Regions from separate parts of the Actinomadura formosensis genome, predicted to be linked through region 2. Evidence: riboswitches for the same ligand, from Rfam matches in the RefSeq annotation. Region 2 holds a riboswitch; each other region holds the start of a gene.
The links. Region 2 has a riboswitch for cobalamin ahead of bluB (5,6-dimethylbenzimidazole synthase). Riboswitches for the same ligand answer to the same signal wherever they lie in the genome.
Positions count from the first base shown of each region.

Region 1: it holds a riboswitch for cobalamin, as region 2 does, so the genes downstream of both, cobN (cobaltochelatase subunit CobN) here and bluB (5,6-dimethylbenzimidazole synthase) in region 2, are expected to answer to the same signal.
Region 3: it holds a riboswitch for cobalamin, as region 2 does, so the genes downstream of both, ACQP1N_RS32930 (ribonucleoside-diphosphate reductase subunit alpha) here and bluB (5,6-dimethylbenzimidazole synthase) in region 2, are expected to answer to the same signal.
Region 4: it holds a riboswitch for cobalamin, as region 2 does, so the genes downstream of both, metE (5-methyltetrahydropteroyltriglutamate--homocysteine S-methyltransferase) here and bluB (5,6-dimethylbenzimidazole synthase) in region 2, are expected to answer to the same signal.

Region 1 is NZ_CP192011.1:4,430,501-4,434,777, reverse strand. It holds gene ACQP1N_RS21135 (precorrin-8X methylmutase) at 1-120, opposite strand, end outside; gene ACQP1N_RS21130 (precorrin-3B synthase) at 117-1,277, opposite strand; cobalamin riboswitch at 1,324-1,471, shown strand; gene cobN (cobaltochelatase subunit CobN) at 1,525-4,277, shown strand, end outside.
Region 2 is NZ_CP192011.1:1,161,513-1,165,789, forward strand. It holds gene ACQP1N_RS05440 (SMP-30/gluconolactonase/LRE family protein) at 1-809, shown strand, start outside; cobalamin riboswitch at 948-1,141, shown strand; gene bluB (5,6-dimethylbenzimidazole synthase) at 1,176-1,790, shown strand; gene ACQP1N_RS05450 (glycosyltransferase 87 family protein) at 1,699-2,886, opposite strand; gene ACQP1N_RS05455 (sensor histidine kinase) at 3,020-4,135, shown strand; gene ACQP1N_RS05460 (response regulator) at 4,132-4,277, shown strand, end outside.
Region 3 is NZ_CP192011.1:7,013,291-7,017,567, reverse strand. It holds gene ACQP1N_RS32940 (YcnI family copper-binding membrane protein) at 1-488, opposite strand, end outside; gene ACQP1N_RS32935 (MFS transporter) at 565-1,203, opposite strand; cobalamin riboswitch at 1,298-1,512, shown strand; gene ACQP1N_RS32930 (ribonucleoside-diphosphate reductase subunit alpha) at 1,600-3,870, shown strand; gene ACQP1N_RS32925 (ribonucleotide-diphosphate reductase subunit beta) at 3,870-4,277, shown strand, end outside.
Region 4 is NZ_CP192011.1:367,233-371,509, forward strand. It holds gene metE (5-methyltetrahydropteroyltriglutamate--homocysteine S-methyltransferase) at 1-1,667, opposite strand, end outside; cobalamin riboswitch at 1,772-1,987, opposite strand; gene ACQP1N_RS01695 (hypothetical protein) at 2,033-2,476, opposite strand; gene ACQP1N_RS01700 (DUF397 domain-containing protein) at 2,745-2,936, opposite strand; gene ACQP1N_RS01705 (helix-turn-helix domain-containing protein) at 3,099-4,268, shown strand.

The DNA.
Region 1 (4,277 bases), 3.3 Mb from region 2:
GATCATCCGCACCGCCACCCGCGCCACGTCGTCCGGCAGGCCGGCCAGGTCGGCCTCCGCGCGGATGGTCGCGAACGACCGCCGGTAGATCTCCGCGCCGTCGCGGACGTAGTCGATCATTCCTGTCCTTCCCCTGGCATCTTCAGCACGACCGGGCCGCGGGGCGTCCCGCAGCGCCGCTCGCAGCCCACCCAGTGGACGGGGACCGCGGGGGCGCGCTCCAGGCCGGCCACCCAGCGCCGCGCCTCGCCCTGCACGTCCCCCCGCGACTTCGCGCACCCGGGGCCGCCCGTGCAGGCCGTCACCCCGACCCACGGCGAGGCGGCGCCCGCCGCGAACCCCGCCGCTTCGAGCCGGGCGGCGATCCGCTCCGCCTCGTCCCGGCGCAGGTCGCGCAGCACGACACTCCGCCAGGGCGTCACGCGCACCTCGTCCGCGACCTCCGCGAGCGCTTCGGCCCCCGTCCCCGCCAGCCGTCCGAGCGGCGGCACGACCTCCAGCGCGACCAGCCCGTCCCGCTGCCCGACGATCCCGGCGTGCGGGACGGGAGGGGCGTGGGTGCCCGGCGCGCCGGTGAGCGTCCCGCCCAGCCGTTCGGCGACGAGCCGCGCGCCGCCCGGTACCTCCGCCAGCCGCCACGCGTCCCCGCGGACCGCGAGGAAGGCGTCGGCCGCCGCGAGCAGCAGGGCGACCGCGGGCACGCCGTCACCGGGCACGCCGTCACCGGGCACCAGGAGCGTCCCGGCGAGGAGGAGACCGGCCGGGGTGCAGGTCAGGTCGGCGTCCAGCGCGGTCATGTCGCCGGTGCCGTCGTCCAGCGCGAACAGGAAGCGGCCGGACAGGGCGGCCAGCCGGGGGTGCGCGCACAGCGCCCGGTCCAGGGCCGTGACCAGCGGATCGGTCGCCAGGACGCCGCGCGTGCCGCGCCCGCCCAGCGGGGAGGCGACGATGTTGCGCACCCGTTCGTGGGACGGCGACGGCAGCAGGCCCGCCGCCTCCAGCCGTCCGGCGAGCGCGGCCGGGTCGCGGACGCCGCGCAGTTGCAGGTTGCCGCGGGACGTGAGCTCGATCACGTCGAGTCCCAGTTCGCGGGCGGCGCCGCCGAGCGTGCGGAGCTGCGCGGCGGACACCGCGCCGCCCGGGACGCGGACGCGCGCCAGCGGCCCGTCGGCGGCGTCGTGGGTCCGCAGCATCCCCGGGCACGCGTCGGGGCGGGCTCTGGCATTGGGCGCGGGGATATTCGGCAGGGGGGCATCCGGCACGCGGGCATTCGGCACGGGGAGGATGTTAACCACACTTTGCGGGCGCGCCGCGCTGCCGTACTCTTCTCCCAGACGATGGCAAAGGGAGGAAGCCGGTGCGAATCCGGCGCGGTCCCGCCACTGTGACCGGGGAGCGAACCCCGCTTGAGGCCACTGTCCACGCGGACGGGAAGGCCGGGGCGAGCGTCGATCCGGGAGCCAGGAGACTCCTGCCGTCGCGACACCCGCGACCGGGGCGAGGACCCCAGGGGGAGGAACGGCCGTGTCCGCTGGCACCGTCCTGTTGCTGTCGACGTCCGACACCGATCTGCTGAGCGCCCGCGCGTCCGGCGCCGCCTACCGGCTCGGCAACCCCGCGCGCCTCCGCGTGGACGACCTTCCCGCCCTGGTGGAGGGCACCGACCTCGTCGTGGTGCGGCTGCTCGGCGGCCGGCGCGCCTGGCAGGACGGCCTCGACGCGCTGCTCGCGGGGCCCCGCCCGGTGGTCGTCCTCGGCGGCGAGCAGGCCCCCGACGCCGAACTGATGGAACTGTCCCGTCTCAGGGGCGGCGTGAGCGGCGGTGTCTGCGCCGACGCGCACGCCTACCTCGCGCACGGCGGGCCCGCCAACCTGGCCGAGCTGCACGCGTTCCTGTCCGACACCGTGCTGCTGACCGGATACGGCTTCGCGCCCCCCGCCCCCACGCCGACGTGGGGACGGCTCGACCGCGCGGCCCGCACCACCGAGGGCCCGGTCATCGGCGTCCTGTACTACCGCGCCCACCACATGGCCGGGAACACCGCGTTCGTGGAGACGCTGTGCACCGCCATCGAGGACGCGGGCGGGCGGGCGATGCCGGTGTTCTGCTCGTCGCTGCGCACCGCCGAGCCCGCGCTGCTGGACACGCTCCGCGCGGCGGACGCGCTGGTCGTGACCGTGCTCGCGGCGGGCGGTTCGCGCCCCGCGACGGCCGGGGCGGGCGGCGACGACGAGGCGTGGGACGTGGGCGCCCTCGCCGCGCTGGACGTCCCGATCCTGCAGGGCCTCTGCCTCACCACGAGCCGTGCCGACTGGGACGCGAGCGACGACGGCCTGTCCCCGCTGGACGCCGCGTCGCAGGTCGCCATCCCCGAGTTCGACGGGCGCATCATCACCGTCCCGTTCTCCTTCAAGGAGATCGACGAGGACGGCCTCACCGTCTACCGCGCCGACCCCGAGCGGGCCGCCCGCGTCGCCGGGATCGCCGTCCGGCACGGCCGCCTCCGCCACACCCCGCCCGCCGGGCGCCGCATCGTCGTGATGCTGTCGGCGTATCCGACGAAGCACTCGCGCGTCGGCAACGCCGTCGGCCTCGACACCCCGGCGAGCACCGTCCGGCTGCTGGCCCGCCTCGGCGACGCCGGCTACGACCTCGGCGAAGGCTTCCCCGGCGTCCGCGACCGGGACGGCGACGCGCTCATCCACGCGCTCATCGCGGCCGGCGGCCAGGACGAGGACTGGCTCACCGAGGAGCAGCTCGCGGGCAACCCCGTGCGCATCTCGGCCGCGTCCTACGAACGCTGGTACCGCACCCTCCCGGGCGGCCTGCGGGAGGGGATGGAACGGCACTGGGGCCCGCCCCCCGGCGAGCTGTTCGTCCAGGACGGCGACATCGTCCTCGCCGCCCTGCGCGCCGGGAACGTCGTCGTGATGGTGCAGCCGCCACGCGGCTTCGGGCAGAACCCCATCGCGATCTACCACGACCCCGACCTGCCGCCCAGCCACCACTACCTGGCCGCCTACCGCTGGCTGTCGGAGGAGTTCGGCGCGCACGCCATCGTGCACGTCGGCAAGCACGGCAACCTGGAGTGGCTGCCCGGCAAGGCGGCCGGCATGTCGGCGTCGTGCGGCACCGACGCGGCCCTCGGCGACGTCCCGCTGATCTACCCGTTCCTCGTCAACGACCCGGGGGAGGGGACGCAGGCCAAGCGCCGCGCGCACGCCGTCCTCGTGGACCACATGGTCCCGCCGATGGCCCGCGCCGAGACCTACGGCGACATCGCCCGCCTCGAACAGCTCCTCGACGAGCACGCCACGATCGCCGCGATGGACCCGGCGAAGCTCCCGGCGATCCGCGCGCAGATCTGGACGCTGATCCAGGCCGCGAAGCTCGACTACGACCTCGGCCTGGACGACCGCCCGCACGACACCGAGTTCGACGACTTCCTGCTGCACGTGGACGGCTGGCTGTGCGAGGTGAAGGACGCGCAGATCCGCGACGGCCTCCACGTCCTCGGCCTGGCCCCGGAGGGGGACACCCGCGTCGACCTGGTGCTGGCCATGCTCCGCGCCCGGCAGATGTGGTCGGGCCGCGAGACCCTCCCCGGCCTGCGCGAGGCACTGGGGCTCAGCGAGGACGGCGGCGCGGCCCTCGCCGACGTCGACGCCGCCGAGACCACCGCCCGCGAACTCGTCCAGGCCATGGAGGACGCCGCCTGGTCCGCGGACGCGGCCGAAGAGGCCGCCCGGCGGGTCCCGGCCGAGCGCCGCGAGCCCGTGCGGCGCGTCCTGGAGTTCGCCGCCACCGAGATGGTCCCGCGCCTGGCCCGCACGTCCGACGAACTCGACCACGTCCTGCACGCCCTGGACGGCGGCTACATCCCGGCGGGCCCGAGCGGGTCGCCGCTGCGCGGCCTGGTCAACGTCCTGCCGACCGGCCGCAACTTCTACTCGGTGGACCCGCGCGCCGTCCCCAGCCGCCTCGCCTGGGAGACCGGGCAGGCGATGGCCGGCTCGCTGCTGGAGCGCTACCGCGCCGACCACGGCGAATGGCCGCGCTCGGTCGGCCTGTCGGTGTGGGGGACGAGCGCCATGCGCACCGCCGGAGACGACGTCGCCGAGGTGCTGGCGCTGCTCGGCGTCCGCCCGGCATGGGACGAGGCGTCCCGCCGCGTCACCGAACTCGAACCGATCCCGCTCGCCGAGCTGGGCCGGCCGCGCATCGATGTGACGGTCCGCATCAGCGGCTTCTTCCGCGACGCGTTCCCGCACGTCGT
Region 2 (4,277 bases):
GGGGACTGGTCGAGTCGCCGCGCTGGCACGGGGACCGGCTGTACTTCTCCGACTGGTCCGCGGGCGAGGTCGTCGCCGTCGGCCTGGACGGTGCCGCCGAAGTGGTCGCGCGGGTGAGGTCGCTGCCGCTGTGCACGGCATGGCTCGACGACCGGCTCATGATCGTCTCGTCGGCGGACGGGCGGCTGCTGCGCCGCGACCCCGATGGAACCCTGGTCGCCCACGCCGAACTCGGCCCATCCGGCTGGAACGACGTCGTCGCCGACGGCCGCGGCGGCCTCTACGTCAACGCCGTCGGCTTCGACCCGATGTCCGGTGAAGTGTCCAAGCCCGGGTCCGTCTCTCTGGTCGCGGACGGCTCGGTACGCCAGGTGGCGGACGACATCGCGTTCCCCAACGGAATGGCGGTGACGCCCGACAAGTCCACACTGATCGTCGCGGACTCCTACCGCCACAATCTCGTGGCCTTCGACATCGACGCGGACGGCGGGCTGTCGGGCCGCCGGGTCTGGGCCGATCTGGGGGAGGCCGCCGCCCCGGACGGCATCTGCGTGGACGCGGAGGACGCGGTCTGGTACGCCGACGTCCCCAACCGGCGCTGCGTGCGCGTCGCGGAGGGCGGCGAGATCCTGCAAACCGTCCACCTGGACCGCGGCGGCTTCGCCTGCGCGCTGGGCGGCCCGGACGGCAGGACGCTGTTCATCACCGCCGCCGAATGGCGCGGCATGACCGAGACCGAACCGGTCGCACCCGGCTCCGGCCGGATCCTCGCCACCGAAGTGGACGTCCCGGGCGCCGGCCGGCGGTAAGGACACCCGCCACCGATGACGAGCCCACGCGCCCGAACGGCCGATCACGTATGCCGGCGGATGCTCGGCTCGCTCGTGGTCGTCGGGGACGGTGACCGCCGTGGTGTTCGAAGATCAGCGGGGCGGTAGAGTCGCGGGTGGCATGAACTGACGCGGGGTGCCCCATGTGGGGAGAATCGGGAAGCCGGTGGAATTCCGGCACGGGCCCGCCGCGGTGACCGGGGAGCTGCCACCCAGGCGCGTTCGCGCAGCCACTGGCCGTCCGGCCGGGAAGGCGGGTGGTCGAGCGTCGATCCGGAAGTCCGAAGACCGGCCTCGCTCCGAACGGCCGCCGTTCACGGCGGCCCGATGCAGCGGGAGCCTGCCGTGAACGTCTATGACGCCATCCACCGCCGCCGTGACGTGCGCGCCGAATTCACCGGCGCGCCGATCCCGCCGGACGTCCTCGACCGGGTCCTGGAGGCCGCGCACGCCGCGCCCAGTGTCGGGCTGTCGCAGCCATGGGATTTCATCCTCGTGGGCGATCCCGCCGCCCGGCGCGCGTTCTACGACCACGTCCAGTCGGAACGCGCCGCCTTCGCCGCCACCCTGACGGGCGCCGCCGCCGAACGCTTCGCGCGGATCAAGATCGACGGGATTCTGGAGTCCAGCCTGTCGATCGTGGTCACCTACGATCCCGAACGCGGCGGCCCGGCGGTCCTGGGCAGGCACGCGATCGCCGACGCGGGGCTGTACTCGGTCTGCCTGGCCATCCAGAATCTGTGGCTCGCCGCCACCGTGGAGAACCTCGGCGTCGGGTGGGTGTCGTTCTATCGGGAACCGTACCTGCGCGACCTGCTCGGCATTCCCGAGGCCATCCGTCCGGTCGCCTGGCTCTGCCTCGGCCCGGTCACCCGTCTCCAATCCGCTCCGGATCTCGAACGGCACGGCTGGCGCCGGCGCCGTCCGCTGGACGCAGCCGTCCACCACGACCGCTGGTGAGAACGTACGGGGTGTTCCGAAGGCGGACGGCCATGTGGACGAGGAAGAACACGCCGGCCAGCAGGTAGCAGTTCGCGACGGGGGTCAGCAGGATGTGGAAGCCGTATTCGAGCGGGTGGCCGTTATGGGGCGTCCACCACAGCGGAGACAGTGCGAACAGGATGTAGCCGGCCAGGGCGGTCTTCCGGTTGTTGTTGCGGATCAGGACCGCCAGTGCCGGGACGATCCATGCCCAGTGGTGCGCCCAGGAGATGGGGGAGACCAGCAGGCCGGTCGCGCCTGTGACGGCTGTCGCGCTCAGCCAGTCGCCTCGCCTTGCCCATAGGGCGGCGACCGTGAGGCCGAAGACGCCGATGGTCAGCGGAATGGCGGTGTACCAGTCGCCCACCTCGCCCGTCCCCCGCAATATGCGGGTCAGCGCGCCGTACGGGGATTGGTTGCTGATGTACGGGACGCCCACGCGTGACGTGTCGTAGAACGTGCGCAGCCAATAGAGGCGGGACGCGTCCGGGGCGATGAAGCAGGCGAGCAGGGTGCAGACGGCGAAGGTCGCGGTCGCCGTGAAAGCGTCCCTCGTCCGCCGCGTCACCAGGAGCAGGACGACGAAGACGGCCGGGGTCAGCTTGATCGCGGTCGCGATGCCGATGCCGATTCCGGCGGGACGGCCGAGGGCGACGCGGTGCATGTCCGCGAGGACGAGGGCGAGCAGGAACAGGTTGACCTGGCCGAGGAAGAACGAGTGCCAGATCGGTTCGAGGAGCAGCCCCGCCGCCACGACGGCGGCCGGGGAAGCGCGGCGGCCCGTGAGTTTCAGCGTCGTCCGGCAGGCCCATGCGAAGGCCGCCAGCGAGGCCAGTTGCCACAGCATCCGGGCCGGTCGGAGCGGCAACGCGGACAGCGGAGTGAACAACGCGGCCATGAAAGGCGTGTTGGTGAACCAGTGGTCGGCGAGCTGCTCCTCGTAGAGCCTCGCGTCATCTGTTACGGCGTGCCCGCCCAGCCAGTAGATATGGAAATCCAGCGAGTCGTAGATAATGGAGAAAAGAACGATTCCAAGGATTTCGAGAGCCAGAACCAATGACACCCAGCGCTTCATGCGGATAACGGTGTCGGGCGCCACGCTCAACGGTCATCGGACCGCCGGCCACATTCCTGACGGCCGCTTGTAGCCCGGAGAATTACGCCTCTGGGCCAATGTGCCGGCGGGGGAGGGTGGTTACGCTCGCCGCATGGTCGCGCAACCGCTGAGCCGGGTACGCCACGTCTCGTGGAGGGTCCTCACCTGGGGCGGGGCCGCCCTCTACCCGGTCGTCGTCTACGTCGGGTTGCCGAACGGGCTCCTCGACGTGGAATTCCTTGCGGTGGTCGTGCTGACGGTGCTCGTCATGACGCTGCTGCGGCGCAATCCGCTGCCGGCCTTCGCGGTCCTGCTCCTCACGTGGACCGCTCCCTTGGCCGTGATGCCCAACCTGGCGATCGGCGGCCTGCAACTGGTCTTCACCGATCTCGCCGTCGGCCGCATCGCGGCCGGGTATCCGCGCCGGGTCTCGATCACCGTCGCCGTTATCGCCGGCCTGGTGCAGGCGGCCGCGGTGCTGGTCTTCCTCACCTGGATGTACATCCCGGACGTCTCCTTCTTCATCACGATCGTCCTGGCGTTGGCCGTCTCGTGGATGGTGGGGAACAGCGTCCGGGTGCGCCGCCTGCACGCCCGGGCGCTGCACGAGCAGGCGATCGCCGAGGAGCGGCTCCGGATAGCGCGGGAACTGCACGACATGGTCGCCCACAGCATCGGGATCATCGCCATCCAGGCCGGGGTGGGCGGACGGGTGATCGAGACCCAGCCGGCGGAGGCCCGTAACGCGCTGGCCGCGATCGAGGCCACCAGCCGCGACACCCTGTCCGGGTTGCGCAGGATGGTCACCGCGCTCCGCAAGGACGACCCGGGCAAGGCGCCCCTGGGGCCCATGCCCGGCCTGGACGATCTGGACCGGCTCGCCGAGGCGACGAACGACGCCGGGGTTCGCGTGGACGTCCATATCGAAGGTGAGCCGAGGCCCCTGCCGCCGGACATCGACCTGTCCGCATACCGGATCGTGCAGGAGGCGGTCACGAACGTCGTCCGGCACGCGGACATCGACCACTGCCAGGTGACCGTCGACTACCGGGACCGGGAACTCCTCCTAGAGGTCGCGGACGACGGGCATGGCGGGGTGGTCGGCGTCGGGTACGGCATCGTCGGGATGCGGGAGCGGGTCGGGCTGCTCGGCGGCGAGTTCACCGCCGGGCCGCGTCCCGGCGGCGGGTTCGGGGTGGCGGCGCGCATCCCGCTGGCGGGACGATGACGGTCCGCGTCGTCCTCGCCGACGACCAGCCGCTGATCCGCGCCGGGCTGCGCGTCCTCATCGCCGACACCCCCGACCTGGAGATCGTCGGCGAGGCCGGGACGGGCGCCGAAGCGGTCGCGCTGGTTGAGGACGTCCGGCC
Region 3 (4,277 bases), 1.4 Mb from region 2:
CCGTCCGCCGGGGCCTCCTCCCACTTGACGACCTCGCCGTTCGAGTACGTCTGGTCGGCCTTGAACATCATCTGGTCGGTGTCGGCCGGGAGCGGGCCCATCGACACGTCGAACTCCTGGAACTGGCCCGGTTCGATCTTGCCGCCGGTCCAGGTGATCGTGGTGATGGCCTCGGTGAGTTCGCCGCCGTGGGCCTTCATCGGCTCCGGCAGCTTCGACTTCTCCACCTTCGCCGTCCAGCCGGGCAGGGGACGCACCGACACCGACGCCAGCGGATGCTCGACCGGCAGGTGTATCACGAGCTTGGTCGTGGACGCGTTGCCGTGCTCGTTCGGCACCCGGAACGCCACCTTGGTGTACGAGCCCTGCTCGGCGGTCTTCGGGTTGGCGGTGACGTGGGCGGACGCGGCCGTGGCGAGGCCGAGCACGGACGCGGCGGACAGGGCCGCGAGGGCGCCGAGGCGGCGCGCATGCGGGACGAAAGGCATGGCGGAACTCCGTTCGAGTCGTACGGGAAGAGCCGGATGGCCGGGGATCGGCGTCCGGTGACGTACGGCGCCCGCTTCAGCGGTGTGCGAGCGCCCCCGAACGCGCGGGGGGACCCCGCCGGACGACCTGATGCCGCAGCACGCGGCCGGCGGCCGGGACGGCGTCCGCCGCCGGGACCACCGCGACCGGCCGCGGGGGGTTCGCCGCCTCGATGGCGAGCAGGGCGAGCAGCAGCCGGACCGGGCGGTCGGCGACGGCGGCGACCCGGCGGGCCAGCGTCCACGCGGCCCGCTCGCCGCGCCGCAGCCACCACGCCGCGACCAGCGCGGCCACGCAGTGCGCGAGCGTCATCCCGAGGCTGTCGCCGCCGTGCGCGGCCGGCGCCGCCACGGTGTCCGCGCCGTGCGCCATGGCCGCGTGCATGGCGGGAGTGTGGTGGGTCGCCTGGGCGGCCGAGTGCGTGAACAGCGTGTGCAGCGCGAACTGCCCGCCGAGGAGCCCGCCGAGGATCGTCGCCAGTGAGCGTTCATGGCCCGCCAGCAGCAGCGTCACGCCCAGCACCGCGCCGAATCCCGTCGCCGCCGCCCACCCCGGCACCGCGGCGCCACCCGCGAGGACGTGCCCGAGAACGGTCAGGGTGATGCACACGGTGGCGAACACCACCGCGCGTGCGGTCCGGAACGGCGGGGGATGGACGGGCATGACGGTGACCATCGTCCCAGCACCTGCGGCGGCCGTGCAGGCGACCCTAAGTTCCGCGTGACACGCCCAACATCTTGGGGTTGCGCAAAGATCGTCAACTACATGTAGGGTTCAATCCCGTGCTGGTTCGCCCCCGTCGTTCGCGGCGGGGGCGTCGCAAGAGGGAACCCGGTGCGAGTCCGGGACTGCCCCGCAGCGGTGAGCGGGAACGACCGCCGTCATCACGCACTGGGCCGCGCGGCCCGGGAAGCGACGGCCAGTAGGACGCCTTTCGAGGCGGCGCCCGCGAGTCCGAAGACCTGCCAGCCCGACACGTCCAGGTCTCGCGGGTGGACCGGGGGCGGAGCGCGGCGTGCCGCCGTGTCCCGTTCGCATGCCTCCGCGAGGCGCTTGCGAGGGGAGATGCACGTGACACAGGCTCTGGCCGCGCCGCCGGCGGCGGAGATCGCCGCCGAGGTCGAGGCGGCCTGCGACGGGGTACCGGACGTCGAGGCGGGACGGGTGCTGGCCGCCGTCCGGTCCGGGGACGGGCTGGACGTGGCGGCGCTGCGGGACCTCGCGATCGGCGAGGCCGCCGCGCTGGTGCCCGCCGAACCCGGATACTCCAGGGTCGCCGCGCGGCTGCTCGGCCGCCGGATCCGGGACGAGGCGGCGTCCGCCGGCGTCACGGCGTTCGCCGAGTCGATCGCCGCCGCGCACCGGGAGGGCCTGCTGGCGGACGCCCCGGCCGCGTTCGCCGCCGCCAACGCGCCCGCCCTCGACGCCCTCATCGACGAGTCCGCCGACGACCGTTTCGAGTACTTCGGGCTCCGCACCCTCTACGACCGGTATCTGCTGCGGCATCCGCGGTCGCGGCTCGTCCTGGAGCGGCCCCAGCACTTCCTGCTGCGGGTGGCGTGCGGGCTGGCCGACGGTGTCGAGGAGGCGGCCGAGCTGTACGGGCTGCTCAGCACGCTGTCGTATCTGCCGAGTTCGCCGACGCTGTTCAACTCGGCGGCGCGCCGCCCGCAGCTGTCGTCCTGCTTCCTGCTCGACTCGCCGCGCGACGAGCTGGAGTCGATCTACGAGCGGTACGGGCAGGTCGCGCGGCTCAGCAAGTACGCGGGCGGCATCGGGATCTCCTGGACGAAGGTCCGCTCGCGCGGCTCGCTGATCCGCGGCACCAACGGGCATTCGAACGGGATCGTCCCGTGGCTGCGCACGCTGGACGCGTCCGTCGCGGCCGTCAACCAGGGCGGGCGCCGCAAGGGCGCGGCCTGCGTGTACCTGGAGCCGTGGCACGCCGACATCGAGGAGTTCCTCGAACTGCGCGACAACACCGGCGAGGACGCGCGCCGCACCCACAACCTGAACCTCGCCAACTGGATCCCGGACGAGTTCATGCGCCGCGTCGAGGCCGACGCGACGTGGTCGCTGTTCGACCCGCAAGAGGTCCCCGAGCTGGCGGACCTGTGGGGCGAGGCGTTCGACGAGGCGTACCGGGCGGCCGAGCGGGACGGACGGTTCGTCCGGCAGCTCCCGGCCCGCAAGCTGTACGGGCGCATGATGCGGACGCTCGCCGAAACGGGCAACGGCTGGATGACGTTCAAGGACGCCGCCAACCGCGCCTGCAACCAGACCGCCGAGCCGGGCCAGACCGTGCACCTGTCGAACCTGTGCACGGAGATCCTTGAGGTGACGAGCGATGGCGAGGCGGCCGTCTGCAACCTCGGATCGGTGAATCTGGCCGCGCACGTCACTTCCGCTGGGGTCGACTGGGAGCGGCTTCGTTCCACGGTCCGCACGGCCGTCCGGTTCTTGGACCGCACCATCGACAGGGGCTTCTACCCCACGCCGGAGGCGGAGAAGGCAAACCGCAAGTGGCGGCCGGTCGGCCTGGGCGTGATGGGGCTCGCGGACGTCTTCTTCACGCTCCGCCTGCCGTTCGACTCGGACGAGGCCCGCGCCCTGTCCACCCGCATCGCCGAGGAGATCGCGCTGGCCGCCTACCACGCGTCCGCCGACCTGGCCGCTCTCCACGGCCCGCTGCCCGCCTACGGCATGACGCGCACGGCCCGCGGCCGGCTCCACGTGGACCACTTCCCGGACGCGGCCCCGGCCCGTCCCCGCGAATGGGCCGCGCTCCGCGCACGCGTCGCCGAGGTCGGGCTCCGCAACTCGCTGCTGATCGCGATCGCGCCGACCGCCACGATCGCGTCCATCGCGGGCTGCTGCGAGTGCATCGAGCCGCAGGTGTCCAACCTGTTCAAGCGCGAGACGCTGTCCGGCGAGTTCCTGCAGATCAACGGCTACCTCGTGGACGACCTGAAGTCGCTCGGGCTGTGGACGCCGGCGGTCCGGGAGGCGATCAAGAGGGCGAACGGCTCCGTCCAGGGCCTGGTCGACCTGCCGGAGGAGATGCGGTCCCTGTACCGGACGGCCTGGGAACTGCCGCAGAAGGCGCTGATCGACCTCGCCGCCGCCCGCACCCCCTACATCGACCAGGCGCACTCGCTGAACCTGTTCATGGAGACGCCGACGATCGGCAAGCTCTCCTCGATGTACGCCTACGCGTGGCGGAGCGGGCTGAAGACCACCTACTACCTGCGTTCCCGCCCGGCGACGCGGATCGCCCAGACGACCGTCGCCGCGGCCGTCTGCTCCCTGGAGAACCCCGAGACCTGCGAGGCCTGCCAGTAATGCTGCTCGATCCCGGCATGGACCTGACCCTCCGGCCCATGCGCTACCCCGACTTCTACGAGCGGTACCGGGCCGCGATCCGCAACACCTGGACGGTGGAGGAGGTGGACCTCGCGTCCGACCTCCCGGACCTCGCCCGGCTCACGCCCGCCGAACTGCACCTCGTCAACCGGCTCGTCGCGTTCTTCGCCACCGGCGACTCGATCGTGGCGAACAACCTGGTGCTGAACCTCTACAAGCACGTGAACGCCCCGGAGGCCCGGCTCTACCTGTCGCGGCAGCTATACGAGGAGGCCGTACACGTACAGTTCTATCTCACCCTCCTGGACACCTACCTGCCCGACCACGACGAGCGTGCGCGGGCGTTCGCGGCGATCGAGCACATCCCGTCCATCCGGGCCAAGGCG
Region 4 (4,277 bases), 790 kb from region 2:
TCGTCCCGGACGAACGACCAGGCCAGCATCGTCACCGGCCCGGTCAGCATCCCCTTGACCGGCCTGCTCGTCAGCGACTGCGCGTACGTGGCCCACTCCACCGTCATCGGACGGGGCCGCGCGACGTCGCTGTGCAGGATCGGCGGGCGGACGTACCGCGACCCGTACGACTGCACCCACCCGTGCTCGGTCGCCGCGTACCCGTCGAGCTGCTCGGCGAAGTACTGCACCATGTCGTTGCGTTCCGGCTCGCCGTGGACGAGGACGTCCAGGCCGAGTTCCTCCTGGAGCGCGATCACGCGGGCGATCTCGTCCTTCATGGCCCTGACGTACGCGTCGCCGGTGATGCGCCCGGCCCGGCGGTCGGCGCGGACCCCGCGGATCTCGGGGGTCTGCGGGAACGAGCCGATCGTGGTCGTCGCCAGGTCCGGCAGGCCGAGCGCCTCCCGCTGCGCGGCGAACCGGACGGCGCGGTCGCCGCGGCGCGTGTCGCCGATGCTTCCGAGCCGTTCGCGGACCGCCCGGTCCGTGCCCGCCTCGGGGAGGGGCGCGCTTTGCGGGACGGGAACGTCCTCGCGCAGCGCCCGTCCGAGCGCGACGACCTCGGCGACCTTCTGCCGGGCGAACGCGAGCCGCCCCCGGACGCCCGGGTCGAGGGCCGTCTCGGCGTCCAGGTCGATCGGGACGTGCATCAGCGAGCAGGACGTGCCCACCACGAGCTGATCGACGAGACCCAGCACGGAGGCGCAGGTGGACAGCGCCCTGCCCGAGTCGGTGCGCCATACGTTGCGCCCATCGACCACGCCCGCCACGAGCGTCTTGCGCGGCAGCCCGCCCACGGACGCGAGTACGTCGACGTTGCCGGGCCCGGCGACGAAGTCCAGGCCGACGGCCTCGACCCGGCTGCGGGCCAGAACCCGCAACGCGTCCGCACCGACCGTGCCGAAGTAGGTGGCGACCATCAGGTGCGGCCTGCTGGTGAGCTGCCCGAGGCGCGCGTAGGCGCGGGCCAGCGCGTCGATCTCCTCCTCGCTCCGGTCGGCGGCGAGGACCGGCTCGTCCAACTGCACCCACTGCGCGCCCGACCCGGCCAGGCGCTCCAGCACCTCGGCGTAGACGTCGACCAGGCCGTCCAGCAGGTCGAGCGGACGGAACCCCTCCACCGCCGGCTTGGCCAGCAGCAGATACGTGAGCGGCCCCACGAGCACGGGACGCGTGTCGATGCCGAGCGCCTTCGCCTCCCGGTACTCGGCGAGCGGTTTGGCCGCCGCCCCGTACGCCAGCCGGAACCGGGTGTCCGGCCCCAGCTCGGGGACGATGTAGTGGTAGTTGGTGTCGAACCATTTGGTCATCTCAAGCGGCGGGACGTCCTGGACCCCGCGCGCCATCGCGAAGTACCGGTCGAACCCCATCAGGTGCCGGTACCGGTCGGGGACGGCGTCGAGCAGCACGCTCATGTCGAGCATCTGGTCGTAGAACGAGAACGTGTTCGACGGGATCGCGTCGAGCCCGGCGTCGCGCAGGCCCGTCCAGACCTCGGCGCGCAGGTCGGCGCCGGTCTCGGTGAGGGCGTCGGCGTCGACGCGTCCCGCCCAGTAGTCCTCGGTGGCGAACTTCAACTCCCGGTGCGCCCCGATACGGGGATATCCGAGGATCGTCGTGTGCATGGCGGCTTCCCTCGCTGTGCCACGGGCGGACCCGCGGGAGGGCGCACGGCATGACGAAGCCGTGTCGCAGGCCGTCCCACGAGACCGCGGACCACCGCGCGCCGGCCGGCGCGCGGGCGGAGGCAGGTCTTCGGACTCGCGGGCGCCGCCTCGAAAGGCGTCCTACTGGCCGTCGCTTCCCAGGCCGTACGGCCCAGTGCGTGATGACGGCGGTCGTTCCCGCTCACCGCTGCGGGGCAGTCCCGGACTCGCACCGGGTTCCCTCTTACGACGTCCGCACCCGTCCGGGCACGGACGAACCATCCGCACCCCGAGTCTACCGACGGCGGACGATCAGGGCCGCGATGAGAGCCGCGCCCCCGGGTTCAGCCGCGCTGCGCGCCGTCCGGCCAGATCACGCGGACGGGGATGCGGCGTTCCCGGGCGCAGGCGACGACATCGGCGGTGCCCCCGTAGCCGCGCGCGGGCTTCCCGTCCCACACGGCCCACAGTTCGTCCGCGCGGTCGAGCATGTAGACGCTGGCCGCCATGTAGGCCCTGGACTCGGACTTCGTGAAGTCAAGCCGATGGACATCCCTCGCCTTGGAGGCGATGCGGTCGTACTCCGCACGCACCGCTTCGGGAAGCCCGTCCCTGTACTGCCGCGCGGGAACGATGACCTCGACGGCCCCGCCATGGTCCAGGACGGCGCGGGCGAACACCTGGTCGGCGCCGTCCGCCAGGCAGGACAACCCTGTGATCTCCCCCTCGGTGGAGGCGAGCAGCCCGCGTATGGCCTGGTCTACGAGCCGCTCTGTCTCACTCGGCAATCCTCGGTGACCGGATATGGCAATACGTGGCAAGGCGTGTCCTTCGGACAAGGGTCGAACTTGCGTACCCCGGCGGTCATCGGTGGCCACCTCAAGCATGACGGCGGCCTTCTCCCCGTCAAGGGGACGGACGCGCAGGCAAGGGGCGGGCGACCTTCCACCCCGATCTCCTCGAACCGGTCCGGCGCACGGAGTGAGTGAAGACGGGAGAGCCTCCGTCCGCGACTGGCGGACGGAGGCTCTTCATGCCTGCCGGAGGGCGGCCTTGCTAGGCCACGTCATGGGCTCCGTGCTTGATGGCGGCGGCCAGCCGGCGGAATTGCTCGGCCGGGAGCGTGATGCGGGGGCCGTCCGGGTCCTTGCTGTCGCGCATGCCGATGTGACCGGAGAGGCTCGCCACCTCCACACAATTGGACTGCGCGCCCCCGCCGCTGCGCTTCGATTTGCGCCACTGGGTCATGCGTACTCCTCCAATTCGGCCCCCAGAGGGATCCGAGATAGGTCGGCTATGTCCCTAATCGAGTCGTACCTTACTGCTAACAGATTGGGTCGCGTCTGGCGGTGCTCCGCTAATCTCATTGATGCCCTGCTCGTACGAGGTCGCGGTGCATAGCCTGGAAACATGAGCACTCGGAGCGTTGGGCGACGCTTACAGGAGTGGCGTAAGCGGCGCGGGATCACCCGGCGGGAACTCTCGGATCTTGCCGGAGTCTCCCTGTCCCTGATCCGCAAGCTCGAACAAGGCGAACGGCAGGACACCCGGCTGGAGACCCTGCGCAAGTTCGCTGCCGCTCTCAAGATCCCGACGTCCGAGTTGATCGGGGGCTCCGCATCCGACGAGGTGACGGGCGTCGATACAGAGCAGTGGAGTGCCGTCCGGGAGGCGCTGCATGGGCGCCCGAGAGACGAAGTGGCCGAGGAACCCACAGTAGAAGGCGTTGCACGGTCCCTGGCGTCCGCGATGCCGCTCTTCTCCTCAGACCGTTACCCGGACCTCGCCGTCCTGCTCCCGCCACTTCTGCGGGACGCCGAGGCGCTGGGCGCGGAAGGGCGCCAGGTCCGGGCGCGCCTGCTGCAGCACACCGGTTGGCTGCTGGCGCAGACTCGGCAGTTCGACGCCGCTGACCTGGCGCTGCGCCGGGCACTCGATGACGCGTCCGATCGGCTGGACGCCGCGGCCACCGTGAACACGCTCGCCTGGCTGCTGATCAGACAGGGACGCTTCACCGAAACGCGGGCGCTTGCGGCCGAGTGGGCGGACGATGTGGAGCCTCGGATGTCCCGCGCGACCATGGCGGAACTCTCCGCGTGGGGCTGGCTGCTGGTCCGGCTCTCGGCTGCGGCGGTGCGCAACAACCGACCCGGTGATGCGGAGGATGCGATCCGGCTGGCACGAACCGCCGCCGTCGCGATGGGGCGTGAGTACTCGCCTCCCGGCGACTTCCTCCGGGCCTTCGGGCCGCTCACTGTCGCCATGAAGCGGACGGAGAACGCCATGGTGGAAGATCGGCCGGACAAGGTCCTCGCCATGTCGCAGAACATCCCGGTTCGCGACATGCGCCCCACATCGAACAACCGGAGCCGGCATCTGCTCGACGTCGCCAAGGCACGCGTGCAGCTTCGGGAACATGCGGAGGCGTTCGACCTGCTCCAGAACGTTCGCCATGACGTGCCCGAATGGACGGCCAACCAGCGCTATGCGCGGGACATTTTCCGGCAGATCGTTTCTCGGCGACGAACCCTGACGCCTGATATGCGGGAATTCGCGGACTTCATGCACCTACCGGTCTGACGCTGCGTG